3 regions of the Vibrio algicola genome follow, and region 1 is predicted to be linked to each of the others. Evidence: riboswitches for the same ligand, from Rfam matches in the RefSeq annotation. Region 1 holds a riboswitch; each other region holds the start of a gene.
What was found. Region 1 has a riboswitch for thiamine pyrophosphate ahead of thiB (thiamine ABC transporter substrate binding subunit). Riboswitches for the same ligand answer to the same signal wherever they lie in the genome.
Positions count from the first base shown of each region.

Region 2: another riboswitch for thiamine pyrophosphate. It lies ahead of thiC (phosphomethylpyrimidine synthase ThiC); the one in region 1 lies ahead of thiB (thiamine ABC transporter substrate binding subunit).
Region 3: another riboswitch for thiamine pyrophosphate. It lies ahead of thiD (bifunctional hydroxymethylpyrimidine kinase/phosphomethylpyrimidine kinase); the one in region 1 lies ahead of thiB (thiamine ABC transporter substrate binding subunit).

Region 1 is NZ_CP045699.1:2,257,119-2,268,121, forward strand. It holds gene rluA (bifunctional tRNA pseudouridine(32) synthase/23S rRNA pseudouridine(746) synthase RluA) at 1-404, opposite strand, end outside; partial or broken gene rapA (RNA polymerase-associated protein RapA) at 497-3,420, opposite strand; gene GFB47_RS10265 (PhoH family protein) at 3,742-5,169, shown strand; gene GFB47_RS10270 (hypothetical protein) at 5,663-6,061, shown strand; gene thiQ (thiamine ABC transporter ATP-binding protein) at 6,085-6,804, opposite strand; gene thiP (thiamine/thiamine pyrophosphate ABC transporter permease ThiP) at 6,844-8,457, opposite strand; gene thiB (thiamine ABC transporter substrate binding subunit) at 8,545-9,516, opposite strand; TPP riboswitch at 9,647-9,756, opposite strand; gene GFB47_RS10290 (flavin prenyltransferase UbiX) at 9,968-10,633, opposite strand; gene mpl (UDP-N-acetylmuramate:L-alanyl-gamma-D-glutamyl-meso-diaminopimelate ligase) at 10,985-11,003, opposite strand, start outside.
Region 2 is NZ_CP045699.1:61,699-72,701, reverse strand. It holds gene rmuC (DNA recombination protein RmuC) at 1-53, opposite strand, end outside; gene GFB47_RS00325 (DMT family transporter) at 282-1,205, shown strand; gene tsrA (H-NS-like global regulator TsrA) at 1,213-1,497, opposite strand; gene GFB47_RS00315 (aminopeptidase P family protein) at 1,773-3,566, shown strand; gene thiH (2-iminoacetate synthase ThiH) at 3,661-4,773, opposite strand; gene GFB47_RS00305 (thiazole synthase) at 4,783-5,586, opposite strand; gene thiS (sulfur carrier protein ThiS) at 5,591-5,791, opposite strand; gene GFB47_RS00295 (HesA/MoeB/ThiF family protein) at 5,878-6,627, opposite strand; gene thiE (thiamine phosphate synthase) at 6,659-7,945, opposite strand; gene thiC (phosphomethylpyrimidine synthase ThiC) at 7,945-9,903, opposite strand; TPP riboswitch at 10,025-10,122, opposite strand; gene GFB47_RS00280 (voltage-gated chloride channel family protein) at 10,204-11,003, opposite strand, start outside.
Region 3 is NZ_CP045699.1:1,218,586-1,229,588, reverse strand. It holds gene GFB47_RS05700 (dicarboxylate/amino acid:cation symporter) at 1-263, shown strand, start outside; gene thiE (thiamine phosphate synthase) at 502-1,167, opposite strand; gene thiM (hydroxyethylthiazole kinase) at 1,211-2,053, opposite strand; gene GFB47_RS05685 (ABC transporter substrate-binding protein) at 2,105-3,052, opposite strand; gene GFB47_RS05680 (ABC transporter permease) at 3,081-3,881, opposite strand; gene GFB47_RS05675 (ABC transporter ATP-binding protein) at 3,874-4,626, opposite strand; gene thiD (bifunctional hydroxymethylpyrimidine kinase/phosphomethylpyrimidine kinase) at 4,635-5,510, opposite strand; TPP riboswitch at 5,608-5,706, opposite strand; gene GFB47_RS05665 (sterol desaturase family protein) at 5,795-6,601, shown strand; gene GFB47_RS05660 (DMT family transporter) at 6,775-7,671, opposite strand; gene GFB47_RS05655 (zinc transporter ZntB) at 7,816-8,760, opposite strand; gene GFB47_RS05650 (glutathione S-transferase family protein) at 8,966-9,577, opposite strand; gene GFB47_RS16685 (hypothetical protein) at 9,629-9,754, opposite strand; partial or broken gene GFB47_RS05640 (transposase) at 9,751-10,419, opposite strand; gene GFB47_RS05635 (heavy metal-binding domain-containing protein) at 10,525-10,842, opposite strand; gene GFB47_RS05630 (YciI family protein) at 10,952-11,003, opposite strand, start outside.

The DNA of each region.
Region 1 (11,003 bases):
GACGGCTTACCATCTTGATAACACACTTTTTGTCTTGGCCGATTTGGCCAGTCACAAATTAAAGGCAAATCAATCTCACCTTGATCTTGTTCAACCAAGCCCCATACCCGAGCATAATAAATTTTATGCGTCAGTCGGTATTGAAACTGTTTTTTTATATGCCGCTCTGCTTCTTTGGTTAACGCAAATAGCATTAAGCCAGAGGTGGCCATATCTAACCGATGCACCACTTCAATATTCGGGTAGCTTTCACGCAGACGGCTCCAAATGCTGTCGTAGTGTTCGGCTAATCGCCCAGGAACCGAAAGCAAGCCCGCCGGTTTATTGGCGACTAATATATGTTGATCTTGATAAACAATCTCCGTCCAAGGCTCGGTAGGAGGAAGGTATTCGAGTAAAGCCATAAATGAGGTTCTCTAGGGGCTAAAAATATAGCCGTTAGACTTGAAGCTTCAAGTGTCACGGCTATAAATATAAGAGTCACTGCGGTGATATATTATTGATGCGCGACCACAATTAAACGCAATGAATCCAATTGCAATTGAGCGCTTTTTATATAGCCCGATAACTGCTGGATTTGTTGCTCAATGATCTCGATTTCTTCATCACGAATATTAGGATTCACTGCTTTTAACGCCTGCAAACGCTCTAATTCAGCATTCAGTTTTTGCTCCATCTCACTATTGGCACTTTGACGCACCTCCGCTAAATGAGGCAGTACTGCTTCTTCTGCTTTTTCGATTAAGGCGTGAATTTGATCTTGCACTGAACTGGCCACTTTACTCGCCATGTGACGGTTAATTGGGCTTAATTGACGATTAAAGGTATCAAACGGTACCTGCGCCGACAATTCATTACCCTTGCCATCCATTAATAGACGAATCGGTGTTTTAGGCAAAAATTGGTTAATACCGCTGCGTTTTGGCGCTTGGGCGTCGACCACATAGATTAACTCTAAGAACATAGTGCCAACTGGAAGTGCTTTGTTTTTCAGTAACGAGACCGCGTTAGTGCCGACCCCTTCACTCAACAATAAATCAATGCCGCCTTGGATCATTGGGTGTTCCCAACTGATAAAGTGCATATCTTCACGCGACAGCGCCGTTTCACGATCAAAGGTAATGGTCGCCCCTTCATACGGCAGACCAGGATAACTTGGCACTAACATGTGCTCCGATGGCGTCACCACCAGCGCATTCTCACCTTTGTCGTCTTGGTTTAGGCCGATGGTGTCAAACAAGCCTAAAGAGAAAGTGATCAAGTTAGTATCGTTATCGCCCGCTGTAATTTGCTCGGCAATTTTTTGCGCTTTCTCTCCGCCATTAGAATGGATCTCAAGTAAGCGATCTCGACCTTGTTCTAATTGCGCTTTTAATATTTTATTCAGCTTGGCTGACTCTTCAACCAGTTGAGTTAATTCATCGACATCCACCGCCGCTAGCATCGCCACCAATTGCTCAGAATATTGATCATATACCGAACGACCGGTTGGGCAGGTTTCGGCAAAAGCATTAAGCCCATGATGATACCAATGGGCCAAAATCGACTGAGAAGAATCGGTCAAGTAAGGCACAAACACATCAATATCGCGCATCTGACCAATACGATCCAAACGACCGATACGCTGCTCAAGTAGATCAGGGTTAAACGGTAAGTCGAACATCACTAACTGATTTGCAAATTGGAAGTTGCGACCTTCAGAGCCAATTTCAGAACAAATCAAGACTTGCGCGCCGCCTTCTTCTTGAGCGAAATACGCCGCCGCTTTATCTCGTTCTAAAATCGACATCCCTTCATGGAACACCGTCGCCCGAATGCCTTCACGTTCACGCAAGGCTTGTTCCAGTTGCAATGCCGTCGTGGCACGCGAAGCGATCACTAAGATTTTTTCTGAGCGTTTGGCTAACACTTTATCTAGCAGCCAACTGACCCGTGGATCAAAATTCCACCAAGAGGATTTATCGCCTTCAAGATCTTGTAGGATTTCTTCTGGATACAGGTTTTTCAATGCTTGAGTGGCTTCTGGCAACTCGCCATCCATCATTTTAGCCACTCGCATTGCACGGGTATATTGCTCAGGCATTGGCATTTCAAGTAAATGCACATTACGCGTTGGGAAACCTTGGATCGCGGCGCGGGTATTACGAAATAAAATACGCCCAGTACCATGACGATCCATTAGGTTATCAATTAACTCTTGGCGAGCTAACGCTTTTTGCTCTTGATCGAATTCTTGCTTGGAATGGCAACCATCTAAAATGCGGAACAGTGGCTCAGCATCTTGCTCCGAAAGCAGTTCTGTAATGCTATTTTTTTCATCATTGGTCAGTGATTTTCCAGACTCTAAACTGGCAACCGCTTCGGCTACTGGCGCGTATTGCTGCTCTTCTTTAACAAACGTTGGATAATCAAAGAAACGATCAGGGTCAAGCAGGCGCAAGCGAGCAAAGTGACTCTCATGCCCCAAGTTGTTCTGGGGTGGCGGTCAGTAGCAACACACCAGCAATTTTAGCGGCTAACCCTTCGACCATTTGATATTGACGACTTGGCGCATCGTTGCTCCACTCTAAATGGTGTGCTTCATCGATCACTAATAGATCCCATTGCGCGGCCAAAGCTTGCTCATAGCTTCGATTGCTTACGCAGAAAATCTAATGAACATAAGACATATTGCTGGCTATCAAACGGATTACCCGATTCCGATTCCGACTCAACGCAACGCTCTTCATCAAATACAGAAAAATGCAAATTGAAACGGCGCAGCATTTCCACCAGCCATTGATGTTGCAGTGTTTCTGGCACCACAATCAAAATACGCTCTGAACGGCCACTTAGGACTTGTTGATGGATGATCATCCCCGCCTCAATAGTTTTGCCTAGCCCAACTTCATCGGCTAGCAATACGCGTGGCGCATGACGACGACCGACTTCATGTGCAATATAAAGTTGATGCGGAATAAGACCGGCGCGCATGCCACACAGACCGCGCATTGGGCTTTTATGTTGCTGGTATTGGTTTTCAAGCGCGTGGTAGCGCAACACAAAATTATCCATACGCTCGATTTGACCGGCAAATAGTTTATCTTGTGGCTTATTAAAGCGAATTTGGTTATTTAAAAAGATTTCACGTAGCGCTACATCGGTTTCTTCGTTGTCTTGACGAGTCCCAATGTAAGTCAATACCTCGCCATCAAGCTGTAAGGATTCTACTTTTAAGCTCCAACCGTGCTGGCTTTCAATCACATCACCAACGTTAAAAATCACACGAGTGATCGGGGCGTCACTGCGGGCATACAACCGATTTTCTTCAGAGGCCGCAAACATCACAGTCACGGTACGCGCATCTATCGCCACCACCGTACCCAAACCTAAATCACTTTCTGTATCACTAATCCAACGCTGACCTAACGCAAATGCCATGTAATCGACTACCTCTAACCAAAATTGTTATTCAATACTGTATGTATTTTAGTTCCAAGCTTTGTGTTTTTCTTGTAAAAATGGCTCTTTTACAAAAATAAAACCCACAATTCACCTGTTGATAAAAAAGCTGCACATCTTACTGCACAGCGTCTTTTTTATCACCTTGAATCGCATTAATATTTGCCGACTGACATAAAAGTGTCACCATTTCACCGTTATTGTGTCATGGCGCTAAAAATGTCAGGAGGAAAGCCAAAATCTTGCTTATACTCAAAAAGAACATGGCTAACCTTTCGTATTGCGAAAAATGGAGAAGTTATGGCAACGACCCAAAAGACACTCATCACCCCAGCCGACCACGATACCTCATCGCGTAAAATATTTGTCCTTGATACCAACATCCTGCTACATGAACCTCACGCGATTTATTCCTTCCAAGAACACGATGTCGTTATTCCCATGACGGTATTAGAAGAACTTGATCGCATTAAAGACAGTAAACGCGATGTGGCGCGTGATGCTCGAGTGGCGATCCGTGGCTTAGAAGCGATTTTCCACGACGCCACGCCAGATGAGATCTCCCAAGGCATCCCATTTGGGAAAAATGTTACCGATAAAAGCCAAGTCAGTGGCACCATATCAATACTGGCCGATTACGATATTCAAGACAGAGATAAAGCCTTTGCCGATAAAATGGGTGATAACCGCATCCTTAATGGGGTACTGGCACTGCAACATCGCCGAGCGCCGCGCGAAGTTATCTTGATCACCAAAGACATTAATATGCGCTTGCGGGCTAAAGGCGCGGGTATTGAGCATGTGCAAGATTACCGCAGCGATCAATTAATTGATGACGTGCAGTTTCTCACCAAAGGTTTCACCGAATACCAAGGCAACTTTTGGGATAACTTCAAGCAAGTCGAAAGTAAAAACTGTGGCAGTAAAACCTTTCATACCGTTGCTCGTGAAAACCTAGAGCCTACTTATATCAATCAGTATTTAATTGATGAAGATAGCGACTTTGCAGGTCGAGTGGCCGAATTAAGCCCAACGACCGCCAAGATAAGAGATTTAGGTCGAGAGCATTTATTGCACCGACAAGCATGGGATATTCACCCCAAAAATATTTATCAAGCCATGGCGATGGATGCCATGCTCGACCCCGATATTGATTTAGTTATTTTAACCGGTGCGGCCGGCAGTGGTAAAACTCTGTTAGCGATGGCTGCTGCCTTGGAAATGACGATTGAACGCAAGATGTTCGATAAGATCATCGTGACCCGAAACACGCCAGATATTGGTGAGGCGATTGGTTTTTTGCCCGGCACCGAAGAAGAAAAAATGCTGCCTTGGCTGGCCGCGATCACCGATACCCTAGAAGCGTTGCATAAAAACGACCACAACACCGAGGGCTCGCTTAAATACATTTGCGATAAAGCCAACATTCAATTTAAGTCGATAAACTTTATGCGCGGACGTTCGATTCAAAATGCATTTGTATTGCTCGATGAGTGCCAAAACCTCACCGCCTCACAAATAAAAACCATTATTACTCGTTGCGGTGAAGGTACTAAAATTGTCTGTTCGGGTAACTTGGCGCAAATTGACTCCACTTATTTAACCCCTGTGACTTCAGGGTTAACTTATATGGTAGAGCGATTTAAAAGCTTTGAAGGCAGCGTTAACGTGCACTTAAATGGCGTAGTACGCAGCCGTTTAGCGGAATTTGCCGAGGAGAATTTATAACTCATTATTAATAACGGTGTTTTTATATTGACATTACATGTATCACCCCAAGTAATCATCATTTAACTTGGGTGATACTCTTACTTTATTCTGTATTAATTGTCACAGACTACAGAGGTAAAAACTCATTATTTAGCACTTAATTAAAGCGTATAAAGTAAGGCAAACATATAATATCAATCTTATATAATTTCATATTGTTATGAAATAATCATATAAATAAACATCTTATAGAATTAAACACTATTATCTGTACATGTTCATACATTGTAAAATGTTTGATTTAATATCATCACTGGCGATATATTCGAGCCAAGTAACATAACACACAGTAAGATGCGAAGGATCTCACCTTGCGACCCATAGCCCAAAGAATATTGGGAACATGATTAATACAATAACCGTGAGATCAAAACATGAATAACGATCACCCCTATTATATTTTATTGAAAAGCTTTCTGCGTTTTTTATTCTTATGTGCATTGCTTGCTTTTTGATCCGCGAACTCGATGGATTATTTGACCTTATTTCTCATGGTTTTTGGGTGTACCCTGCTGCTATTGTTGCTGCCAGTTCTATTATTTATGCATTAAAACAAAAACAACAAACCATAGAAACCTTCTGCTTATTCGTGCAAAGCCACAACTTTATTTCAATGTGTTTAGGCATGGGGGTTTTATTTGTGTTCTCTCGCCTTTTTGGCATGGGATCATTATGGGATGGTTTAATGCAAGCCCACCCAGAAAGAGCGGTCAAAAACGTCGCGGAAGAAGGCACTGAAATGTTGGGGTATATGGTTATTTTCATTTCTTGCGTTTCTTATTTAGTCGATTTTAGCCATCAAGAAATAGGCGAGAAGTTATCGCAACTTCAGACTCATCATCACAATTAAAATACCACGATCTAAGCAAGTGCCTAATAACCACTTGCTTTAATAAATGCAGCTAAATGAGGGTTGGGATGCAACTCATCTAAACTCGTAATTCGGCCGTGTTCACTGACCTTACCTTGCTCCATAAAAGCAAAATGGGTAGCGATCGCTTTAGCATCGGTTAAATGGTGCGTCACCATCAATACCGTGATTGAACGTTCCCGTGCAAGCCTTGCCACCAGCTGCAACATTTCTTCCCGCAAAATAGGATCTAAAGCTGAAAACGGTTCGTCTAGCAGCCAAATCGAATGCGCTTGAACAAAGCACCTTGCCAATGCCACCCGCTGACGTTGTCCGCCAGATAACTGCTCCGGTAGTCTATCTAATAAAGTGTCTAACCCAACTTGTTGCGCCGCTTGTTGTACTTGCAGCTTTTGAGCTTGAGTGAGTTTAAGCCCAGGATGCAAACCCAGACCAATGTTTTGCCGCACGCTTAAATGACTAAATAGATTATGCTCTTGAAACAGCATTGCCAGCGGTCTTTCGTAAGGCGCTAATCCTACAACCGACGAGCCCTGAACTTTAATATCACCTTTTTTGGGTTCAATAAAACCGGCGACCAAACTCAACAAGGTCGATTTACCCGAGCCACTTGGCCCCATTAATGCCATGATCGCGCCTTTTTCAACAACTAAGTCAAAATTAAAGGTTTCCTCTTGGTAATCATAAATGACCTGTTGGATGGAAATAGCAGACTCAAGCATGTGGCAACTTCTTCTTAATCAATAAGCAAATAAATAACCTTAACGACTGCCGCGTTTGAACACGGTTTCAATTAAAGCAAAGCATAATACGCTAAATAGCAGTAAACATAGGGACACCGCCGCGGCCGCATCCATTTGGTAACTGCCTAATAATTGGAATAAATATAATGGTAAAGTGGTAAAGGTTTGATTACCAAATAATGACACCGCACTTAAATCTCCCATCGAAAACATAAAGCTGATTGAGAAAGCATGTGCGATCGGTTTATTCAGTGCCCGCCATTCCACCAAGCGAAAACGCGTCCAACCAGTCATGCCTAAAGTTTGACATAAAAATTGGTATTGCTGCGCCGTTTGTAGCATAGGCTGCGACAAGGTTTTAATAATATACGGCAGCGCCATCAAGCTATTTACCAGTATCACCACCCAAAAAGCGAGGCTAAATACATCGACTTGATCGCGTAATAATAAAAATAATCCGGTGCTGATCACAATGCCGGGCGTAACTAAAATAATGGTCCCCATCAATTCCAACCGTCCTGCTCGCGCGGGTAAGCCTTTTAGATGCCAAGCTCGGCTAGTAAATAAAATCGCGATCCCCATCAATAATGCCAATGAACTGGCTAATGTTGCTACTTGAATCGAAGCGCTTAACGCTTGCCAAAATTTCTCATCTTGCAATATGGTTAACGATTTGGGATTTAAGCCTTGCCATATCACCATCAATAAAGGCGGAAGCACTAACAGCATCGCGCCACCAATCCAAGCTGCATCCCAAATTTTTGCGCGATGACTGGTAGAAAATAAGGCCACTCGCTGCCTTTTCTCTTTAGCATGATGACTGACACTGCCGCCAGAAGAGCTCGGTACGCTGTTACTAAAACGCAATAAAGTTAAGCTCAACACGCCACACAATAACATTTGCCATAAGGCTAAAATCGCCCCCGCCTGCAAGTCAAAATCAAACTTAATCGCTTGATAGATCGCCAGTTCAATCGTGGTCGATTTGGGGCCTCCCCCCAGCGCCATCACCGCCGAGAAACTGGTAAAGCACAGCATAAACACCAAACCCGCCACTTGTGGTAATTGCTGACGCATGCGCGGCCATTCAATTTGTCGAAATTTTTGCCAATCGTTCATCCCCAAATGTGCGCACAGCTTATGTTGCTCATTGGGGATCGACTCTAGCGAATGCAATAATAATCGACTGGCATAAGGCAGGTTAAAAAACACATGGGCGATTAAAATGCCATTTAATCCGTAGATAGAAAAAGGTAAGCGCGCATCAAAATACCGGAAAATATCCGCCACAATACCGCTGTTACCAAAGATGGCGACAATACCAAACACGCCTACCAGCACCGGCAAGACTAAAGTTGAAGCGAAGATCTTTAGCAGCAGAGCCTTGCCTTTAAACTCGCGACGAGAAAGAGCATGCGCTACCGGAATTGCGAAACCAACACTCAATAAGGTTGAAAATAAAGCCTGATAGAAACTGAAAAAGGTAATGTGGCGATAATAAGGATCGGACAAAATCCAACCCAAATTTAACGTTGGGGCGTGTTGAATTAATGCCATCACGGTTGAGCACACAAATAGCCCAATAGTAACCGCAACCAGTAAGCCTAACTTCGGCACTGACACATTAACCACCTAGTATCACCATCATAAATTCACCTTTTCGATTTAACCTTATTCCGCTTTATTTTTATTTCGCTTTATTCTTATTTCGATTGGTTGCTATTCAGATAACGCCATTTGCCATTCACGAGTCCAGCTTTTCAACTGTTTCGCCACCACTTGAGGGTCGAGTGACAGCATTTTCGTTGGCACGCTCAGTTGCTCATAACCTTTAGGCAGGGCTATGTTGGTAACCGGATACATCCAATTCCCCGTCGCCATTACGGATTGGAAGTCATCGCTTAAAATAAACTGCATAAACTGATCGGCCAGTTTTTGATGGTGGGAGCTTTTCACTTTAGCGGCCAATTCAATCTGAGCGTATTGTCCTTCAGCAAAGTTAGCTGCGGCGTAATCTTGATTGTTTTCAGCAATAATGTGATAAGCAGGAGAGGTACTGTAAGACAACACCATATCGCTCTCGCCTTTTAAGAACATCGGGTATGAATCAGACCAACCTTTACTCACCGTCACCGTTTTCTTAGCTATCTTTTGCCACGCATCCGCTGCTTTATCCCCATATACTGATTTTACCCATAACAGCAAGCCTTGACCGGTGATCGAGGTACGCGGATCTTGGTAAATAATATTAAAATCATCACGTTCCACCAGCTCTTTTAAGCTTTTCGGTGGGTTCTTCATTTTGGTTTTGTTGTACACAAAAGCGAAATAGCCGTAATCGAATGGGACGAAGTAAGGGTTGTCCCAACCACCAGGAATGGTCACTTTAGAAGTGTCTACATCATGTTTGGCGAGCAATCCGGTTTGCTGTGCTTGCGCCATAATATTGTTATTTAACCCTAACACTACGTCTGCTTTGGTATTTTTTCCTTCTAAACGTAAACGGCTTAATACTGAACCACCATCATCGAGCGCGACAAAATTTAACTGACAACCGCATTGGGCTTCAAAGGCCGTTTTAATTTTAGGACCAGGGCCCCAATCGGAAGTAAACGAGTCGTAGGTATAGACGGTAAGGGTTGGCTTATCAGCGGCTTGCGCACCATTAGAAAGTGATAACAATAAAGGCAAACTGAATGCAGCTAGAATCGCTTTCGGTTTAGTTGTCACTTTATTTTTACGTTTTGGATTGTTGCTCGAAATAGAGGTGGTGTCGTTCACTAGAATATCCTTTTTAGTGAGCGGCACAGGAAAGTAAGTAGGGAGATCCAGACTCAATTCCTACGCCAGCATTATCTGGTTCAGGTACACGGGTCTCTTAAAAAGATCTCAGCCGAATCCGTGTTTGATTCAGCTCCCCGATGAGTATTTTCAATCTGATTGTATTGAGTTAAGCATTAATAGGCTAGTGATAATACCAATTCCATTTAATATTTGATCAATTTGACTACGCCGAAAAGACGCTGATCCGTCCTTGGTCGCTTGAGAAAGGCCATCCATGGCCTTTGACACTTTTCTCTGTACTCAATTTTTAACGATCATTAAATTTATGGAATTAGTATAACCTCAAAAGATAACCAAATTAATGATTGTCACGTTGATCATAACCCCAGCGCGGCACTAAGCCTTGTTTAATACCTAGGTGATCTAATATTCTGGCCACCATAAAATCAATTAGATCTTCAATGGTTTTAGGCTGATGGTAAAAGCCAGGCGCTGCTGGCATTATGGTGACGCCCATTTGCGACAGTTTATGCATATTTTCTAAGTGCAAGGTGGAGAATGGCGTTTCACGAACCACCAGCAGCAATTGGCCACGCTCTTTCATCACCACATCGGCGGCTCGTTCAATTAAGTTATCTGACATGCCGTGCGCAATCGAGGCCACACTGCCTGCCGAACACGGGCACACCACCATTTGTTTTGGCGCGGCCGATCCTGAAGCCACTGGCGAGAACCAATCTTCTTTACCGCACACAACCAACTTATCACTATCAATCAACTGATCTCGCTGACTATTTAAGTGGGCCAGTAAGGTTTGTTGCGCCGCTTGCGGGCCACTGGGTAATTTTAAACCATGCTCGGTTGCCATCACTACTCGCGCGGCAGACGATATTAATAAATACACGGTGTAATCAGCCGCCAGTAAGCACTCAAGTAAGCGCAAACCATACGGTGCACCCGAAGCTCCGGTAAACGCTAAGGTTATATGTTTGCTACTTGAATGGGGTACGTTAGGTTGAGACATCTCGCGCTCCTTAATTTCTGAACTTGGGTGAGTTAATCATACCTATCAAAGTCATTAGCTGATTAGATAGTTACTACGATTGGTATTAATACCGTTGCTCGCTAGATTGTCGATATAAGCGGCTCAATAAATTTGAATATTCCGAAAAGATGCTGACCCATCCATGGACGCTTGAGAAAAGGTCATCCCTGACCTTTGACACTTTTCTCTATAATCAAATTCATCGACCCTAGTACAATTGGCATGTTCATCGAAACAAAAGGATCATCACGACCTTTTTACCTACCATGATCTTTTTACTTATGATGTGCCTGTTGTTACTTTGAAGCTATTGCCACTTTGATGTTACTGCTACTTTGCTGCTAATGCT
Region 2 (11,003 bases), 320 kb from region 1:
ATACCTATTAAGCAAAGGTAAAGCAAATCGCTTTCATTAGTGAACGGGGGCATATAAATCCTTATGACATGTAATGTAGCAATCGTGGTGACTCTCTCGTCAACAACGTTATCAATAAATAGATAACATTGTTGATGGCTATGACTAAGTATAAATCATATTATATACTGTATAAATGTCCAGTCTATTCTTGGGCGCAATGAAGTTGCTGTACAGACAACAAAGCAACGGATCAAGTAAGACGGATAGGTAGGGATTTAGCAGTTAAAATGGAAATAATTATGCCTTCTACAAACAATGAACGCACTGCCGTGGTGCTTGGGTTAAGCGCGGTATTACTATGGTCAACCGTTGCCACCGCTTTCAAACTAACTTTGGCACAATTTAGTCCAATTCAAATGCTATTGGTTGCCAGTATCGTTTCCGCCTTCACCTTATTACTGATTTGTGGCTATCAAGGCAAGTTAAACCAAATCGTTCCAATTTTTAAAGCCAATCCTAAATTCTTCCTTCTATTAGGATTAATTAATCCCTTTGGCTATTATTTGATTTTATTTAAAGCCTATGAACTACTACCCGCCTCACAGGCTCAGCCTTTAAACTACAGTTGGGCGATCACTTTAACCTTAATGGCGGCGATATTTTTAGGTCAAAAAATTCGCCGTCAAGATTGGGTCGCTTGTGGTTTAGGTTACTTTGGGGTGTTAATCATTGCCACCAAAGGTGACTTATTAGGCTTGCACTTTGAGAGTCCACTAGGGGTAATACTGGCGTTATTATCGACTTTGTTATGGGCATCTTATTGGATCTTAAATACTAAAAATAAATCCGACCCTATCATCGTGGTGCTACTTGGCTTTTTGATCTCCCTGCCTTTTTCATTATTTGCCGCTTGGCATGAGGGGCATGCATGGTCTCACATCAATTGGCAAGGATGGTTGGCGGTTTCTTATGTTGGATTATTTGAAATGGGGATCACGTTTGTGCTGTGGTTGAGCGCATTAAAGCTCACTCAGAATACCGCTCGGATCAGTAATTTTATATTTCTATCACCATTTATTTCATTAATATTACTATCTCAAATTATAGGCGAGACAATTTACCCATCGACGATAATTGGCTTGGTGTTTATTTTGATTGGGTTAATGATCCAGCAAATAAAATTCAAGCGACATCGTTCAACATCGACGACTCGCTCAGGGTAAAATAAGTTTATTTCTTAGCGAGAAATTTTTCTAACTCTTCAATCGAAAAGCCTTTGTCTTTCATATCTTGGGCGATCAATTGAATATTTTCATCTTTACGCGATTCAAGGACTGTTTGAAATTGATAGATGATGTCTCGTAATGTTTCTAATGGCAGCTGCTTAGCGGCGCTGCGAATGCGCTCTTCACTTTGATTGCCGAGTTCAGCTAGTAACTTTCCATACATGACTTTTTCTGGGCTTTCTTCTAATTGCTCTAAGATTCGAGCCATTTCATAAGTGGTAATAGACATAAGCGATTCAAGTTTCCGTATCGGTGGTTTTTATTTTTTGAGTTGTCAAATATACGCTTCATATTGTTTTTGGCAAATTAAATTATCAATTATATTGGTGATGAATGATTAAGATTCCCTACGTAGAAATATACCTTCTTATTATGTCCAGTACTCGATCTGCTACAAGCTTAGCTTTAACAATAAGGAGATAATGTTAAGATTAATCAGGTTATATTTGAAACATAAAAATAAATAGATGAATTAGAAGTTGCACATTATATTAAGGATAAAACATGTCACTTAACATTTCAGATCGCATTGAAGCTTTACGCCAATGGTTAACCAACAACAACCTCGATGCAGTTATCATTCCTCACGAAGATGAATACTTGGGCGAATATATTCCACTGCATAATGAAAGGCTTGCTTATATCTCGGGCTTTGTCGGATCAGCCGGTGCCGCAATCATCACTCAAGATCAGGCGGCTATTTTTGTCGATGGTCGATATACCATTCAAGTCACTAAACAAGCACCAAGTGATATTTTCTCTTATCATCATCTAATTCAACAACCACCTCTGCAATGGGCAAGTCAAAATCTTAAACAAGGTGCACGCCTTGCTATCGATCCAAAAATGCACTCTGCGGTTTGGTTTGAGAAAGCCGAAGTTCAGTTATCACAACAACTGCAGCTGATCAGCTTAGATCACAATCCGATTGATGTTATCTGGCAAGATCGTCCCGATCCTATTGAATCATCAATGCGTTTAATGGATCTTGAACTGGTAGGACAATCAAGTGCAGACAAGCGTCAACAAATTGCTGATATTCTAGTGAATGATAACCTTGATGCAGCTTTATTGACGCAATTAGACTCGGTGTGCTGGTTACTTAATATTCGTGGCTTAGACGTTTCTCGCCTGCCGGTACTATTAAGCCAAGCGATCATTCATCAAAATGGTAGCGTTGATTTCTTTATTGATCCCTCTCGTGTACCAGACAATTTCGCCCAACATGTTGGAGCCAATGTACGTGTTCACTCTCCTCTGCAACTTGAAACAGTATTAGCCTCATTGGCGACTAAAAAAGTATTAGTCGATCCAAGTACTTCTAATGCGTGGTACTCACTGATATTGAATAAGCACAAGGCCATCATTCATCCTGCCGCGGATCCATGTCTATTACCTAAAGCTTGTAAAAATAACGTTGAAGCACAAGGGATGATCAATTGTCATGTCCGAGATGGCGTGGCGATGTCTTCTTTTTTATGTTGGTTAGATAAAGAAGTTGCGAGTGGTCGACTGCATGATGAAGATCAGTTAGCGACCAAACTACAACAATGTCGCGAACAAGATCCGACTCTGGCCGATTTAAGTTTCGATACTATTTCAGCGGCAGGCAGCAATGCAGCAATGTGTCATTACAATCACGCCGATCAATCTGAGTTTGGGAAGCTAAGTTTAAACAGTTTGTACTTAGTTGATTCTGGTGGCCAATATCAAGATGGCACCACAGATATTACTCGCACTATTGCGATTGGAACACCTTCAGAATTTATGAAGCAACAATATACTTTAGTGCTGAAAGGTCACATTGCTTTAGCCAGTGCTCGCTTTCCCAAAGGCACAACAGGTAGTCAACTGGATGTTTTGGCCCGCCAATTTTTATGGGCAAAAGGCTATAACTATGATCACGGTACCGGTCATGGTGTCGGTCACTTCTTAAGTGTGCATGAAGGCCCTCAGCGTATTTCACCTGCGTATAATGGTGTGGCGCTGCAAGCGGGCATGGTAGTTTCAAATGAACCCGGTTATTACCGTACCGATGAATTTGGTATTCGGATCGAGAACCTAGAGTTAATTAATCCAGTTGAAACCAATGGTGATCTGGAACTGCTTGGATTGCACTCTCTAACCCGTTGTCCTATTGATGTGCGAGCGATCAATGTTGATATGCTCAATCGTCCAGAACTCACTTGGCTCAATGATTATCATCAGAAAGTGTGGGATGATTTAAGCCCACTCGTGAATAGTGAGGTTAAAATCTGGCTGCAACACGCAACCCAACCATTACGTTACGCCGATTAATATCATCGAAAATAGTAACTATTAAAACAATAATGAAAAAGGCCTAACATTATCGCTAATGTTAGGCCTTATTGTTTCACGTGAAACATTCAAACTAACCAGAGTAAGCCGAATGCCAGTCAGTCCATACAGCTTCAAATCCTCGCGACTTTACCGCCGCTTCTACTTGTTGCGCTGAACGCTCATCACTGATGGCGAATTGCTCCAACTCAACATCGGCATTAGCGTAACCCCCAGGTTGTGTTTTGGAGGCTGCAGAAATACTGGTAACCCCTAACGCTAAAACATTATCTCTAAACTGTGGCGATTCACGTGTCGATAATGACAATTCAACTTGAGGGTTAAACAAGCGGTAAGCACAAATCAGCTGTACCAGTTGTTTATCTGTCATGACTGATTTAGGTTGAACACCACCTTCGCACGGTCTTAATCTTGGAAAAGAAATGGAGTAACGTGATTGCCAGTACTGTTTTTCAAGATACTGCAAATGGGTCGCAGTGAAAAAACAATCTGTTCTCCATTCTTCTAAGCCAATCAAAGCCCCAATGCCTATTTTATCGATGCCTGCTTTTGCCAGCCGATCAGGGGTGTCTAATCGATAATAAAAATCTTGTTTATTGCCGCGTAAATGATGCTGAGCATAAGTAGAAGGATGATAGGTTTCTTGGTATACCATCACCGCATCTAAACCTAAGGTTTTCAATTCGGCGTATTGATGCTGTTCAAGCGGCTGGACTTCCATGGCTAGATAGTTGAATGACTGCTTGATTAAGGGTAGCGTTTGGCGAAAGTATTTCATTCCAACCTTAGTTTCATGCTCTCCGGTTACCAATAAAACACTATCGAACTTCATCGCTTTGATCGCACGGATTTCACTGCTGATCTCACTCAAATTTAATGTTTTGCGTTTGATGCGATTATCCATAGAAAAACCACAGTAACTACACGAATTGGCGCATAAGTTCGATAGATAAAGTGGGATGTAAAAACCCATGGTATGACCAAATCGCTGCCGAGTGAGAGCATAAGATTGCTGCGCCATTTGTTCGATATAGCTTTCGGCCGCCGGCGAGATTAACGCTTTAAAATCTTCCAGATCAAGCTTATTTTTGCCTAGCGCTCGCTCTACATCTTCCGCAGTCTTGCTGTATATCGACAGCTTAATATTATCCCAATCTAATTTTTTAAAATGTTCAATAAAGCTCATCACCCACTCCTAAGATAAAAAAGAGGTTAATGGACTTGATGCAACCGCCTGATGACTACTCGCAGCTAATCCCGCAAGATAAGCGATTCTGCCCGCTTGTACTGAAAGTTTAAATGCTTCTGCCATCAAGTTCGGATCGTTGGCAGAGGCAATCGCAGTGTTAACCAGTACCGCATCTGCACCCAATTCCATTGCTTGAGCTGCGTGAGATGGCGCGCCAATTCCCGCATCGACAATCACCGGAATGTTTGCTTGATCGATAATAATTTCGAGAAAATCTTTCGATGCTAGTCCTTTATTGGACCCTATCGGCGAACCTAATGGCATGATTGCGGCACATCCAACTTGCTCTAAATGACGACACAGAACTGGATCGGCATGACAGTAAGGTAGGACGACAAAACCGCGCTTTACTAATTCTTCTGCGGCTTTTAGGGTTTCTATTGGATCAGGCATTAAGTATTTAGGATCGGGATGTATCTCTAATTTAAGCCAGTTAGTCGCCAAAGCTTCTCGCGCTAATTCAGCCGCTAAAATCGCCTCTTTCGCCCCTTTGGCGCCCGAGGTATTGGGTAATAAATTAATTTTTGCATTGATTAATGGCTTTAAAATATCATCATCTTGGTTATGTATATTGACCCGTTTTAATGCCATTGTACAAAGTTGCGTTCCTGAAACTTCCAATGCATTGGCCATTATTGATTGATTGGCGAACTTTCCCGTTCCGGTAAAAAGGCGAGAAGAAAAAATCTTATCGGCGATAACTAGACTATCTGATGAAGTATTAGGTTTCACAATTGTGGAAGATATCATTCACTCAGCCCCCTGCTATTGCTTGGAAAAGAGAAATTTGATCACCACTATTAATCTCAAATTCGTCCCAGCAAGAATGTGGGACGATGGTGTGATTTACCGTAATCGCTATATTGTTTATTTCAATTTCTAATTGTGTGAGTAAGCCACTCACAGAAGTCACACCATCCAGTAGCACCACTTCTTCATTGACCATTATATTCATCTTCTATCCTAGAAATTTGAACGTGTCCCTCCTCTTCCATATCTGCCGTTTATCTAGTCTTAAACTCTGTTAGAGGGCTTTCATCTTTATAAATGACAGCAAACTGGACATGAAGGATCCACGCTAATATTAAATTTTTGCCAAGCTAGCGTTTGACCATCAAATAAATTTAAAACGTTAGGCTTTAGCTTGGTATTGTTGCTTATCAGTTTGATTGCTTCTAATGCCTGAAGGTTACCTAAAGTGCCGACAACCGGTCCGATCACACCATTTTCAGAACATTTTAACCCTGCGCTATTATCTTGGTAAGGAACCGCACAGTGATAACAAGGCTGTTTACTTTGCCTAAAATCAAACGTCATCAATTGGCCAACCCACCCAATTGCCGAGCCGGAAATTAAAGGTGTGCCCGATTCAACACAGGCTTTATTTACCGCTTGCCGAGTTGGGAAGTTATCACTGCAATCCAACACCACATCCGCCATCATCACTTCAAGTTTTAGTCTTTCATCTTGTAAGAATGATTCAACTGCACGGATTTTTGATTGTGAATCAAGTTGTTTAATTTGATGAACGGTCGATTTGGCCTTATTAACACCAATATCGGATTCTCTATAAATCACTTGGCGTTGTAAGTTAGAAGACTCAACGCTATCACCATCCGCCACCACCAACTGACCCACACCAGCCGAAGCAAGATATAAAGCTACCGATGAACCCAAACCGCCACAACCAACAATCAAAACTTTACTTGCCAATAAAAGTTCCTGACCCGACTCCCCAACTTCTGGAACCATAATTTGACGTTGATAGCGATGAAACTGTAAATCATTCATAGATAGCCTTAGATTGAAGCTTAATTATTAACTATGCAGGTTCGGCAACATCAGCCAGATCCTCCTGCATAATTTGTGCAAATTGATTGATGGCTAATTGTATATCAGGAGCTTCGGTAATGGCACGTACAACTGCCAAACTCGACACACCACATTGCCAAACTTGTTTTGCGTTAGATAGGTCAATACCACCAATCGCCACCGTCGGTTCATGAGGCATTAAGCTGCTGATCATCTGTTGATATAATTTAAGCTTAATGACCCCTTGCGGCTTCGATGGCATTTGTTTCGTCGGTGTCGGAAATATATGCCCCAGTGCAATATAACTCGGGTTAAATTGTGCCGCTTTTAATACCTCATAATATCCATGAGTAGAGAGTCCTAAACGTAAGCCCATTTGCTGTATTAATTTCAAATCGGCCACTTGCAGATCTTCTTGGCCTAGATGTACACCATAAGCTTGATGTTTTATGGCCAATTGCCAATAATCATTGATAAACACCTGTGCATCATGTTCTTCGCCCAATGCGACCGCATGTTTAATTTGCTCTTCTAGGTCTTTCTGAAGCGGGTTTTTTATTCGCAATTGAACTGTTTTAACTCCTAGCATCAACAATTTTTCGATTTGACGGTAATGAGTCACCACTGGGTACAAGTTAAATTTATCACGCTCTATTGGTTGATAATCAAACCATTGCTTCTCAATACAGTTCCAATTAAATTTAGCACTTCGCTCATTAACCATTATTAATGGTGTCGGGAATAAAAAGCGTTCTGTTGGCCATGTTTCACGTGAAACACTCGAATCTGGTTCGCGTAATTTATTCATACTGCTGTGAGGTAACGGTACAGTCATTGCAGCACGGGCTAGCATCAATGCATCTTGAAGCGAGAACTCGAGACTTAAGCACGTAAAAAACCACGCAAGATGACGCTCACTATGTAGAGGAGCTATAACATGTGAGGAGCGTAATACACGATACTCTTGTTCTGCATTCAACCATACATCATGTAACTCACCCTCAAAGTAAGCATCAATATATAGCGTTTTATCATTCAATATTTCTGGTAGAGGTTGCCCATTCAAATACAATAGATAACGGTCTGCATTATTAATACTCGAAGGATCTTGCACCGCATCATGCAAAACCGAATAACATGTCGCCTGATCCTGATCAATAACAGCAATGTATTCGCAATGACCAGGACTTATCGCTATATCTTCAATCGCAAAACCTACCTGCTTTGCAGCAGATAAACAATTGGTGATCATTGAAGTCAGAGCTTGTTGTTGTGAGGGTAGCTTTATATGTACCATTAAACCTCCAGCTCAGATTCTTCATCGAGATCCGATTTAGCAGGATGATATAACTCTGAACCTGTCGCTAAAAACTCGGCCGATTTTTGTTTCATTCCTTCCAATGGATCATTGAGCATTTTAATATCAATCGCTTGATCGGCGGCTACTTGTTTGGTGTCTTTGGCATACTCACGCACTTCTTGCGATATTTTCATTGAACAAAATTTAGGGCCACACATCGAGCAAAAATGAGCGACTTTACCTGATTCTTGCGGTAGCGTTTCATCATGAAAAGCCAGTGCAGTTTCAGGATCAAGAGAAAGATTGAATTGGTCATGCCAACGAAATTCAAAGCGTGCTTTCGATAAGGCATTATCTCGAATTTGTGCGCCAGGGTGACCTTTGGCCAAATCGCCAGCATGAGCAGCAAGTTTATAAGTAATAAGCCCTGTTTTTACATCTTCTTTATTTGGTAAACCCAAGTGCTCTTTTGGGGTGACATAACACAACATCGCACAACCAAACCAACCGATCATCGCCGCACCAATACCAGAGGTGATATGATCATAACCTGGTGCAATATCGGTGGTTAATGGCCCTAGAGTATAAAATGGAGCTTCATGACAATGCTTTAACTGCTCATCCATATTCTCTTTGATCATGTGCATAGGAACATGCCCAGGACCTTCAATCATCACTTGGACATCATATTGCCATGCGATTTTAGTCAACTCGCCTAATGTACGCAGTTCAGAAAATTGCGCTTCATCATTGGCATCAGCGATTGAACCTGGACGTAGGCCATCTCCCAGTGAAAGTGCTACATCATATTTGGCACAAATTTCACAGATCTCACGAAAATGAGTATAAAGAAAGCTTTCTTGGTGATGAGCTAAGCACCACTTTGCAATGATCGAGCCACCACGAGAAACAATCCCAGTCACCCGCTTAGCCGTCATCGGCACATAACGAAGTAACAGGCCAGCATGAATAGTAAAGTAATCCACCCCCTGCTCAGCTTGCTCAATTAAGGTGTCTCGCATCACTTCCCAATTAAGGTCCTCAGCGACACCGTTCACTTTTTCTAATGCTTGGTACATCGGAACCGTTCCAATTGGTACTGGGCTGTTACGTAAAATCCACTCTCGCGTTTCATGGATATTACGTCCCGTCGAAAGGTCCATTACAGTATCGCCGCCCCAACGTGTTGACCACACCAACTTCTCTACTTCTTCTTCGATTGATGAAGAAACTGAAGAATTACCTATATTGGCATTCACCTTAATTAAGAAATTACGCCCAATGATCATAGGTTCTGATTCAGGGTGATTAATATTAGATGGAATAATCGCACGCCCTTCCGCCACCTCTCGACGTACGAACTCAGGGGTGATCTCCTTTGGTAAATTAGCGCCAAAGTTATTGCCAGGATGCTGCTGATTTAACTGTTCATCCCCAAATTTCTGACGACCCATATTTTCACGAATGGCAATAAACTCCATTTCAGGGGTAATAATGCCTTTCCTCGCGTAATGCAATTGAGTGACGCATTGGTTTGGTTTGGCTTTTCGAATTCTAGGTAAGTTGCCATAACGAAGATTATCTAAGGTGTCATCGGCTAATCTTTGCTTGGCAAACGTGGAGCTGACATCTGATAACGTTTCAGTATCGTCGCGCTCAGTAATCCATTGTTCTCTTAGCTTTGGCAAGCCAGTATGGAGATCTATCTGGTAAGTTGGATCGGTATAAAGACCGGAAGTATCGTAGACCTGAATGGGCTCATTAGGAGACAATAATGGTTTTTCTTTACTCCCTCCAACCAAACTATCTGCTAGTGATATTTGACGCATAGGGACGCGAATGTCAGTGCGGCTACCTTGGATATAGGTTTTTTCTGAGTTTGGGTATGGTTGTACAGAAAGTGACTCAATGAAATTTTTAGCTTCCATACGAGCTTGTTTACGACTTGACGACATAGCATTTTCCTTTAACTTTTAGAGTTATAGTTCCCGAAGGAGTAAATGCTTGACGGATTTGATGCACAAGAATGCAGATCTGTGGATTCACAGTTACATTTATAGATGGGTAATATAAGAAAATTACTCTTCTCTCGTTCCCTTCGCAGGTATTAGCCTGATCAGGTTCAACGGATCCCGCAACGCGGTCTCAGCCTTATGGCACTCCGACAAGTCAGAAGAGTATATTTAGTGCTTAAATATTCAGCAAGCTATTTTAGATTTAATAACTAACAAAACCAAAAAGTGTGATGTTAAGCACTATTTTTTAAGTTTGTTAATTAATAATCCAAATAAACTCGAGTGAGTCTCTCTTAATTGACCAATTTTCCCATCAAAAGGAGCCTCACCTTCTAGATCAAACAATTTGGGCACCGCGACTCGTTGAGATAAGTAGATACCAGTATGCCCACTGAAGTAATAAGCGGTATAACACGCAATAGCAAAATAGAGTATGTATTCAGAACCAAATAGCTCAACCCCCATGATAGTACATGCCAGCGGAGTATTGGTTGCCGCTGCAAACACAGCGATGAAACCCAGTGCGGCAAATAATTCAGGTGGCGCCCCTAAAACCCAAGCTAAAGAATTACCTAATGTCGCACCAATAAAGAATAAAGGGGTCACTTCACCACCTTTAAACCCAACCGATAGCGTTAATGCGGTCAATACTAATTTAAGTATCCAGCTATACCACTCTGCACCACCTTGGTGGAAGGCTGAAACAATACTGACCCCGCCTTCACGGCTGCTATAAACCCCTAAACCAGTGTAATCGTAATTACCAATCAACTTAGTGATTAAAATAACTAAAACACCACCAATAAAGACAATCAGGTATGGATTTTTAAGCGTTAATTTAAAAAAGTCTTTTAATGAATGGGTCAACTCACCAAATAAGTATCCGGCGAGGCCAAAACCAACCCCAGCCACAATGATTTTTAAAAGCAAAAGTGGATCAACCTTTACAACATGATCGAGCATTTTAAAAGACTCTAAAAAATCAATCCGGTAATGAGTATGGTGCGTACCCAGTGCAGTACAAACAGTATCGGCAATAA
Region 3 (11,003 bases), 1.0 Mb from region 1:
CTTCAGTTGGTACCGCGGGTGTTCCTGGTGTTGGTCTAATTATGCTTGCGATGGTGCTTAATCAAGTTGGTTTACCATTAGAAGGTATTGCCTTGATTATGGGCGTCGATCGTCTACTAGATATGATCCGCACTGCGGTGAATATTACTGGTGATAGTGTAGTGACTTGTATTGTGGCTAAATCTGAAAATGAACTGGATGTTGATCTGTTTAATGATCCAGATGCAGGCAGAATTGAGATTGATTTGAAGCACAAGGCTTAAGTTATTTAAAACGTTTAATCCTGCACTATCTAGGGCCTTAGTACATCAGTGTCTTAAGGCCTTTTTTTATACCAATTCCAGTAATTTTATAACCTATACAAATTGAATGCAGAGAAAAGTGTAAAAGGCCATGGATGGCCTTTTCTCAAGCGACCAGGATGGGACCGCGTATTTTCGGCGGATTCAACTTGATCAGGTATTAAGTGGTTTACTAGTTATAGATACAGTACCGCCTCTTTTAACTACTTTGTATTAAAGCTAATAACTCGATTGTCGCCTCTTTAGGAGAATCGGCAGCAAAGATTGCCGACACTAATGCAATACTATCGACCTTGGTTTTTGCAATACTCACAATATTACTTTTATCGATCCCACCAATGGCGACTAACGGTAAATCACTGTCGAGTACCGCTTCAGTCAGTCCCTTAATACCCCATTGATACTGGGTGTCGGTTTTTGTTGCGGTGTTGAAAATAGTACTGATGCCTAAATAATCGATAGGAAGAGTCTGGGCTTGTGATAATTGTTGCTGGTTTTCAACGGTTAAACCTATGATTTTATCTGGGCCAAGGATCTGCCTTGCTAGCACCGCAGACATATCCGATTGACCTAAATGCACCCCATCTGCGTTTACCGCCAATGCAACATCAACGCGATCATTAATAATTAATGGTACTGGTTTGAGGTTAAGTTTTATCTGCTGTTGGTTAAACTCATCAATCACTTGTTTGGTTACTTGAGTACGTTGAATAAATGTTTGGATATTATGATCTTTATGTCGCACTTGAACGATTGAAACTCCACCTTGTAATGCTTGCAGCAAGATATGGCGTAAGCTTTCTCCTTCCGTTGTTTCATCGGTCACTAAATAAAGTGGATAGTCGAAACGATTAATAGCATTCATTATTAGCCTATAGTTTGTTTTGTTATTCTCAGTGGATGTCACATCACAATGCAGTAAGGCCGGTATATGGCTGGCATTTCAATGTATTGATCAATGCCAGTTGATCAAGTTGGTAGAGCTTATCGAATAAATGCATTTGTAAACTGCCAGGGCCAGTACTTTGTTGTGCGGCCAGTTCGCCTGCTACACCTAATACCGCAGTAGCACATAAGCCTGCATTATCAAAATCAATCGCGGCAAATGCACCGGTTAAGGCACTATGAGTACAACCGATTCCTGTTACTTGCGGCATCAATTTATCACCATTGCTTAACTGAAATGTTTGCTGTTGATGCACGACATAATCAACTGCACCAGAGATCACAACATGATTGGCTTGGTATTGCGCAATCACTTTATGCGCAGCCTCCATTGCGGCTTCACTTGGATCTTGAGCATCCACCCCTTTTACTTGGCTATCAATACCGACTAGCGCCATAATCTCAGAAGCATTGCCTCGTACAATCAGTTTATCCGCCAAGTCACAAAATTCGCGAGCGACGGTAGTTCTTAATTTGCTGGCCCCACAACCTACAGGATCGATAACAATCGGCTTTTGATAATGATTGGCTTGGGTGATCGCAAAACGCATCCGTTCAATCCAAATCGAGTCTAATGTGCCGATATTGATCACCAAGGATCCAGTAAAGCTCATCATTTCTGCCATTTCATCGCGGCTGTGTGCCATGATCGGTGATGCCCCTATTGCCAGCAAAGCATTAGCGGTATTGTTCATCACCACATAATTGGTGATGCTCACCACTAAAGGTTTATTGAGGCGCAATCTATCGAGTTGTTGTGAAATAAATTGCTTTGCTACCACAGGTTTGCCAGTAAAGTTTGTCATTTATTGAGCCCTTTAATGCTTATTTGAGTTTGAGTAATTAACGCCACAAAATTATAAATACGGAGTAGGATCGACCGCTGTTTTGATCACTTTATTTTGATACATAAAATCAGCAAATGCTTTATAACCCTGAACATCTGCCGCGGTTGGGCGCAATGCAAAACGAGTTAAAGTATCAGCCCAAGCGTGTTGATTAAGCTGTGTATCTAATGTTTTAGGGTTGTACGATTTAAAACTATTCCAAGCTTGGTCAGGATGATTAACGATATATTGCGTTGCCAAGGTTAACGCGTGATTAAATTTCGCGATGGCGGCCGTTTTTTTGCTGTTTTGGCTTACCACAAAAATCAATTCTTCATAACTTGGTACGCCGTGCTCTTCTGGATAAAACGCTTTTACTTTTACCTTTTCAATTGCCAGTTGATTCGGCTCAAAATTACGCAACCCGCCCCACACTGCATCGACTTTGCCTGAGGCTAATGACGCCGATAAATTCCATCCCACATTTACCATCTTGATATCACTAAGCTTTAAACCTGAATGACGCAACATGGTACCCACCATTGCATCTTCAGTACCAGCCACCGCGATACCAACCGTTTTACCTTTTAAATCTTGGACTGAATTAATTTTACCGTTATCTAAAGTTAAAATTGTATTTAAAGGGGTCGCAATTAAGGTTGCCGAACGTTTCAGCGGTAAACCTTGAGCAAGATCCATCACAAAATTAGGTTCATAAGTGACAGCCATATCTACCTTTCCTGCCGCAACCATTTTAGGGGGTAATGTTGGGTCTGCTGGTTCTTGAATGGTGACATCCAATCCTTCTTGTTTAAATAGTCCTTGTTGCTGTGCAATGATGATCGGGCCGTGATTGGGATTTACGAACCAATCTAGCATCACAGTCAGTTTGTCATTGGCGTAAGCTTGACTAGTAATAGTGAGTAAAGCGGTGGCGAATAGTATGTGTTTAAATCTTGCTGCGATTATACGAGGCATATGCTTTCCTTTTAATCTAAATAAGTTTTTAGCCTTGGTTCGGCCAATGAATGAAATGATGTAACAAACGGTCAGTCAAAAAATACAGCCCGACCGTCATAATCGATAAAATAAACAAACCTGCAAACATATCAGCCACTTGCATTCGGGCATTAGTTTGCAACATGTAATAACCTAGCCCAGCGCTCGCGCCAACCCATTCACCAATCACGGCCCCGATCGGTGCGATCACCACCGCCACTCGTAAGCCAGACGCCAGCGCCGGTAATGCCGATGGCAGTTTCACTCTGAGTAAGGTTTGCCATTTAGTCAGTTGGAAAGTTTGCGCCAGTTCTAAATAACCTTTGGGTGTGTTTTTTAAACCGTCATAACAACAAGTGGTGATTGGAAAAAAAATAATGATTGCCGCCATCACGACTTTGGACGCCATGCCATAACCTAGCCATAACATTAATACCGGTGCCAGTGCGAACACGGGGATCGCTTGGCTAATGATAAGCAAAGGTAATAACCAACGGTTGACGGTAGCATTAAGTAATAAAATCAATGAACACATCACCCCAAACACCAGACCTAGCAGTAGCCCCAAGAGAATCTCTTGTAACGTCACCAAAGAGTTGGCACGAAGTACATCGGCATTTTCGACTAATGCTTTGCCAACCTCGATTGGTGTAGGAATAATGTAACTTGGCAGAGCAAACAACGACACGGTAGCTTGCCATAACAACAGTATTACCAATGTCGTGGTCACGATTTGCACCACCATGGCAATTTTTGATGATGTTTTGATAGTGGGATTTGTTGTTTTGTTGATTGAAAGACTATTCATGGGCTTGCTCCATGCTATCAATACTCAACCGTTGCAATAATTGATTATGGGCTAGAACCAATTCAGCACTGGTTTCTCTTGGGGGGAAGCTTGTCGAGTGGAATTCAACCTCATGCAATTTTGCCGGCGTGCCCTTCATAATTAAAATTCGGTCAGCAATTCGCAATGCTTCTTGTGGATCATGAGTAATGAACAACACGGTTTTATCTTTTAATAACTGACAAGCTAACTTTTGTAACTCGTAGCGTGTGACCGCATCAAGCGCTGCAAAAGGTTCATCCATTAATACCACAGGTTTATCTTGCATTAAGGTTCTGGCGATGGCGACTCGCTGCCTCATTCCGCCCGATAATTGATGTGGAAAATGCTGAGAATAACCAGATAAACCTAGCTTATTCAGTAACTGTGTGGCTTGCTCAATTTGTGTTTTGGTTATGCTGCCACAGATTAAATACGACTCTAGGCACACGTTATGCAGCACATCTAACCAAGGAAATAATAAATCTTGCTGCCCCATATACGCGACAGGATCTAAACGGTGCGGATCTCCAGAACCTATATTTCCGCTCTGTACGCAACCCTTGTGCTCAAAACCAGCGATTCGTTTTAATAACGTTGTTTTGCCACAACCACTTTTACCTAATAAACAGGTCCAACTTTTTGCTTTGAACCCAACCGTTAAGTTTTCAAAAATTGCTGGTAGTTGAGGTTCAAACTGAAAGGTCAACTTATCAATATTAATCATGATTTAGCCTAACCATAAAAAGCATGAAAATGATGAACCGGACCTGAACCTTTGCCAACAGTAAGCTGATCGGCTGCCGTCAGTGCGTCAGATATATACATTTTCGCTTGGCTAATTGCCTCACTTAATGGCATACCCTGTGCTAAATAAGAGGCGATGGCAGAAGATAGCGTGCAACCTGTACCATGAGTGTTTTTAGTGGCTATCCTTGGATGAGAAAACCGAGTGATCTTATTGCCATCAATCAGCCAATCACAACTGTGCTCACCGGTGAAATGCCCACCTTTAAGTAAGGTTTTGACTTGTTTAAATCTAGGATGTGACTGCAACTTGTGGATGAATGCTTCAATCTCAGATTCGTATTTTGGCGTGTCACAGCCCAATAACAGCGCGGCTTCAGGAAGATTAGGGGTGAGCACGGTGACAAAAGGAAAAAGCTCATCGACTAAGATTTGAATGGCCGCTTTTTCAATTAGCGCATCACCACTGGTCGCAACCATGACCGGATCTAAAACCACATATTGTGGTTGATATTGCTGTAATTTCTGCGCAATCACTTTGATCACACTGGCGTCATTTAACATGCCAATTTTGACAGCTGAAATATTAATATCAGAGAAAACCGCATCCAATTGCAGCCCAACAAATTCAGCATTAACCGCCAATATTTCACTCACGCCTTGCGTATTTTGCGCGGTTAATGAGGTAATAACTGAACAAGCAAAACTGCCAGTAGCGGAGATAGCTTTTATATCGGCTTGAATCCCAGCGCCACCGCCAGAATCGGAGCCGGCAATGGTGAGCACATTGGCAATATTTGATGAAACCGCATTAAGCGTAGATCTTGGAGTGTGATGGGATAATGGCTTGTTGGTGTTTGACATTTCGACAACTTCCTATTGATGGCAAGGAAGTAATTCGATTCAAGCTGGTATCTCGTTTTGAAAAACCAATATCGGTCAACAATGAGAAAAGCAGTGTGGCGATCCGAAGTTAGTTCCCTACGCCAATGTTAATTGGATCAGGTTCAACGGGTCTCACAGTAGTGATCTCAGCCTTGCGGCTCCCCGACTAATATGTTTGTTAATGTAATGGCTTGGCAAACTAATGTAAAGTACTAAGGCATTATGCCTTCATCATCGATTAAGCGATTTATATGACCGATTTTATGACCAACAACCAAACCTTAATCCGTTTGGTGTGCTTTATTTTAGTACTACTTGTTATGGCCGTATGGGAAATACAACGTCCCCGTAAAGCCTTAACACAACCCAAAAATTTTCGTTGGTTAAATAACTTGGGATTTGTGGCATTAAACGGCGCACTACTGCCATTCACTTTACCTTTCTTGGCAATGGGAGTGGCTTTTACTGCAACTCAGCATCAATGGGGGTTACTTCACTGGCTCAAGTTGCCGTCGCCGATTGAAGTATTAATCTCGATTGTTTTACTTGATGGTATTATTTATTGGCAACATCGTTTGTTTCATCAAATCCCGTTGTTATGGCGCTTACATCGCGTCCATCATTCCGATCAAGATATCGATGCCACCACAGGTTCGCGTTTTCACTTTATTGAAATTTGGTTATCGATGTGGGTAAAAATAGCGGCTATTGTCATATTAGGCATTTCACCCATTGCGGTACTGCTATTTGAAGTGATTTTAAACGCCAGCGCCATGTTTAATCATAGTAATGTGCGTTTGAATTTGAAGTTTGATGCCCTGCTGCGTAAATTCGTTGTCACGCCAGATATGCACCGTATTCATCACTCGGTGCACTTAAACGAAACCAACAGTAACTATGGCTTTTGTTTATCGATTTGGGATCGTTGTTTTGGCAGTTATATTGCTGAGCCAAAAGATGGCCACCGAGATATGAAAATTGGATTAGGAATCTTTCGGCAACCACAGGAACAAGGTTTGCTCAAGATGCTAACTCAGCCGTTTAGAAAAGATGAGTCGCATCAAAAGTAATATCAATTGTATCAATTAAATGATCGTTCAAAATTGAGTACAGAGAAAAGTGTCAAAGGCCATGGATGGCCTTTTCTCAAGCGACCAAGGACGGATCAGCGTCTTTTCGGCGTATTCCAATTGATCAAATATTCAATCGAATTGGTATAATCAGTCAATGTTAGCCTTTATGGTTACTGTACTTGTTTTGATTTATTTCTGTTCGGTTTGTAATTGGCATAAGTGATGATAATCCCTGCCGCAACAATAAATGCCCCACCACCGAGAGTGAAAATAGTCGGTAGTTCATCGAATAACCAGTAACCGAAGATACAAGCAAACAGGATCTGGAAATAAAAGAATGGCGCGACATGTGAGGCATCCGCTATCTTCATTGCTTTAATCAAACACAGTTGTGACACAATCGTGACCACAGGAATGGTGATGAAATAAGGGATGGATTCCATCGTTGGGGAGATCCACATATCTGGCTGCGCTATCAAAAGAATGGTTGAGACTGAACCCAAAATAAAAAACGAGTTAATAAAAATTGAAATAAACGACACGCTCGAATCAATGGTTTTGGTCAGCAAGTTATAACCGGTGTTGGCAACCACGATCACTAATGGCAATAAGTAGATTAAATGTAAACCACCAACATCGGTCGGATTCATCACGATCACCACCCCAGCAAAGCCTAATAACGTGGCGATTATCTTGACCGGTGTTAGGGTTTCTTTAAAGAAAATCGCCCCACCTAACATGTAGGCCACGCTGCCCATCTGCACAACGATGATATAGACTTCAAGCGGAATGTATTTCAAAGAAATTACTGAGGTAATGGCGCACACCAAAAACAATGCCGAGCGGATCAGCAATTTGCCATTGGTGGCTAAAATAGCCGTCTTGGTTTGTTTGGGCATAAAGATAAGCATGCATAAAAATGGGATGGTAAAGCGGAAAAACACCATTTGTACTGGATGAAAGCCATGTAATATCAGATATTTATCGGCACTATCTTTTAAGGTTAAAGATAAGGTGGCAAGTATGACCAACATTGCGCCTAACATGTTTTTATTTTGAACGGGCATGATAATTATCTACACAAAAAATGTAGCGTTAACTTAACCCAAACATAAAAAAAAACAAGCCAAAGTCAGGCTTGTTTTTGCATTGTAAGATTGCTGTGTTACTTTGACGCCACATAAAAAGGTGACACTGTAATTATTGGTTAATTAAAAGAATCTCAACCACTTAAGCAACAATAATTCCCCTATCAAGGTAACAACCAGCGCGGCACAAAAAATAGCGAACGCGATTGGGTTTTCGACCCCAGGCATGCCGCCAATGTTGATCCCGAGCAAACCGGTTAAGAAACCTAATGGCAGGAATATCGCCGCCACTATGGTAAATAAATAGGTATTTCGGTTCATTTTTTCTGCTTGCTCTTGTTCAATTTCCGATTTCATTACTTGGATCTGCTCCAAGTAAAATTCCATCGATTCGGTTAAGCGCGTAGTGGTATCCAGCACGTTCCAACTATGAGTTTCAACCGAGCTAATCTCGTTAATATTGGCTTCAACCAGATCATTTAATGCATAACGTTGTGGTTTTAGAAAGCGGCGTAATTTTAGGATCCGCTTATGAATCAAATGCAGTTCGTTGTCATCATGTTCCACTTCATCTAATTCAAACAATCGCTCTTCGGTTTGGTTTAAAAACTTTTCAATATTCTGGTTTAAACCACTAATGATCGCCATTAATAAATGCGGCAACGATTTAGGACCATTGCCTTTAAGTAAAGCATTGCGGATACTGCTAATGGTTTTGGAAGAGACCTTTCTGGTGGAGATTAAGCAATTATTTTTCCAAAACAGTCGAATACTGAGCATATCATCGGGTTTCGCGCCTTGGTTCAGGTTCACCCCTCGTAAGATGAGCAAAAATGAGCCATCTTCATATTGTTCAAAACGAGGGCGTGTATCATCAGTCAATAAGCTATCGATAATACCTTGCTCAATCTGATTGAATTGCAGCCATTTTCGCAAGCCGGAAGATTCACGTTGGCAGTGATACCAATTACCAGATTCGACGGTTAATTGTTGTTCATTTTGATCTTTTACTTGTTGAGGTTTTTTGTTGTTAAACGTCCATTGATCGATCAGAAAAGTCTCTGTCATTTTGTTTCTCTCACTGTAAATCCTTCTGTCTCTATTAATGCAGAGCTTTACCCATCACGCAAGGTTTTGTTAGTGAATATATACACTTGGTCAGTTTTTATAAGCACAAAAAAACTCACCTTGCTATTCGCTTAAAACCGGTGAGCTTTAATTTATGTTGCAGAAACCAGCATATTAAATCAGCACGGTTTTGTCATGATGAGCATTACTGAAAAGCCGGACGTTGCGATAACATCTCAAACCAACGGGTTATATTGGGATAATCGCTTAGAGCGTCGATTTCTAACGCTTTAAGACAAATAATACCGACAAATAAGAATCCGGTAATGTCGGCAATGCTGAGTTTTTTCCCCGCAATAAATGGATGTGTTGCGAGTTGCTTATCAAGCTTAGGTAAAAACTCTTCAACCCGACGTTTTGACTCCACCCCCCATTCTTTAACACAGCGCTCACGGTCACTATAGACACCCGACAAGTTTCTAAATGCTTGGAAGCCTGCGTATAAACCATCAAGTTCAACAATGCGCTGCCACATTTCCACTAAACCGGCTTCCACCGGCGTTTCACCAAACAAGCTGAAGTTTTGCTTTTGTTGTGCAATATAACGACAAATTGCCACCGTTTCACTAATGCAAGTGCCATCATTCAGCTCTAGCATTGGCACTTTGCCATTAATGCTTTTGGCTAAATACTCTTCGGTTAAGTTTTCGCCAGCTCGAACATCCAGTTGAACCGTTTCAAGCTCAATCCCAAGCTCTTTTAAAAATATAGTCACCCGGCGAGAGCTTGGATTTGGCGCAAATTCGTATAATTTCATTGTTATAATTTCCTTTTATCAATGGCAACAATTCATGTTCAATCATAACAGCTATCCGCGTAATATCACCTCTATCGCGGCTAATTCTTGTGCACTGAAATCTTGGTTATCAAGCATTTGAACTGCATCTGTAATTTGTTGCTTCTTACTCGCGCCAATTAAAACTATTCTGGTCAAGCCCAATAGGACACCTGACTTTGTAATTTTTCATAGTCGATTGGCGTTAAATCACCAAGCGTAGTATGCAACCTTTCATGGTTGTAATACCGGATATATTCTTCAACATCTTCTTTTATTGCATCACGCGTTAAATAAACCACATTGAGTAGCCATTCATTTTTCAAGCTACCGAAGAACCGTTCGACGACTGCATTGTCTAAACAAGCTCCAACGCTGCTCATTGATGATGTGATGCCATTAATTAAGCTCTTGCTCAGTAATGATCTGAGCAGGTCTTGCTAACCAATCATAAAATGCACTGCGGCTTACTTTTAGTGCGTTACAAAGCATTTTTATTGGAAATCGAGAGCGATGCTCTCGAATAAATTGAAACTTTACTTCATTTCTTTCGCAAAGAAGGCGCTGGCTTTTTTTAGGATCTCTTTCTCCATTCTAAGCTGCTTTACTTCCTTTCTCAGAGCCATTAATTCCGTTTTTTCATCTGCGTTGACAGATGAATTATTGAGTTCGTCAGCCTTCTGCTTCCAAGTGTAAAGCAGGTTTTGTGATACTCCCAACGCATCAGCAGCTTGGGCGACAGAATACCCTTGTTCGGTAATAAGGCCGATTGCCTCTTCTTTAAATTCTTTCGTATAAGTTCGATATTGACGTTTTGTATTCATATTCACCTCGATTGATTATCGTATTATCCACAATCAAGGTGTCCAGATCGATTAGACCAGAATACCCAGATAAGGTGTCGGCTGCGCGACACCTATCCTTATTTGTTATGTTTTTAATTTAACCGCTGTACCAAATACCATAATTTCGGATGAACCATCCATAATTGTACTTGTAGTAAATCGAACACCAACAACGGCATCTGCTCCTTTTTCACGAGCATTTTCAACTAAACGTGAAACGGCTATATCACGTGCATCGGTGAGCATTTCGGTATAACCACGAATTTCACCACCAACAATACTCTTCAAACTAGCCATAATATCACGGCCAATATGTTTTGCTTGAACAACATTACCAGTAACAATACCCACTATTTCTTGAATCTCTTTACCCGGAATTGATTCGGTAGTCGAATAAATCATAAAGCCTCCTTTAAACATAACGCCTTGCTAAGAGGCGAGTAATTGTTGGCTAAAATGTGGAGCGAAGCGGAACCGAGCCAACTGTTACGAGTCCTGCTTGAGCAACTTGTTATATGCAATTTTTGATTGCTTCGAACTCTTTTGCCGCCATAGTCGGAACA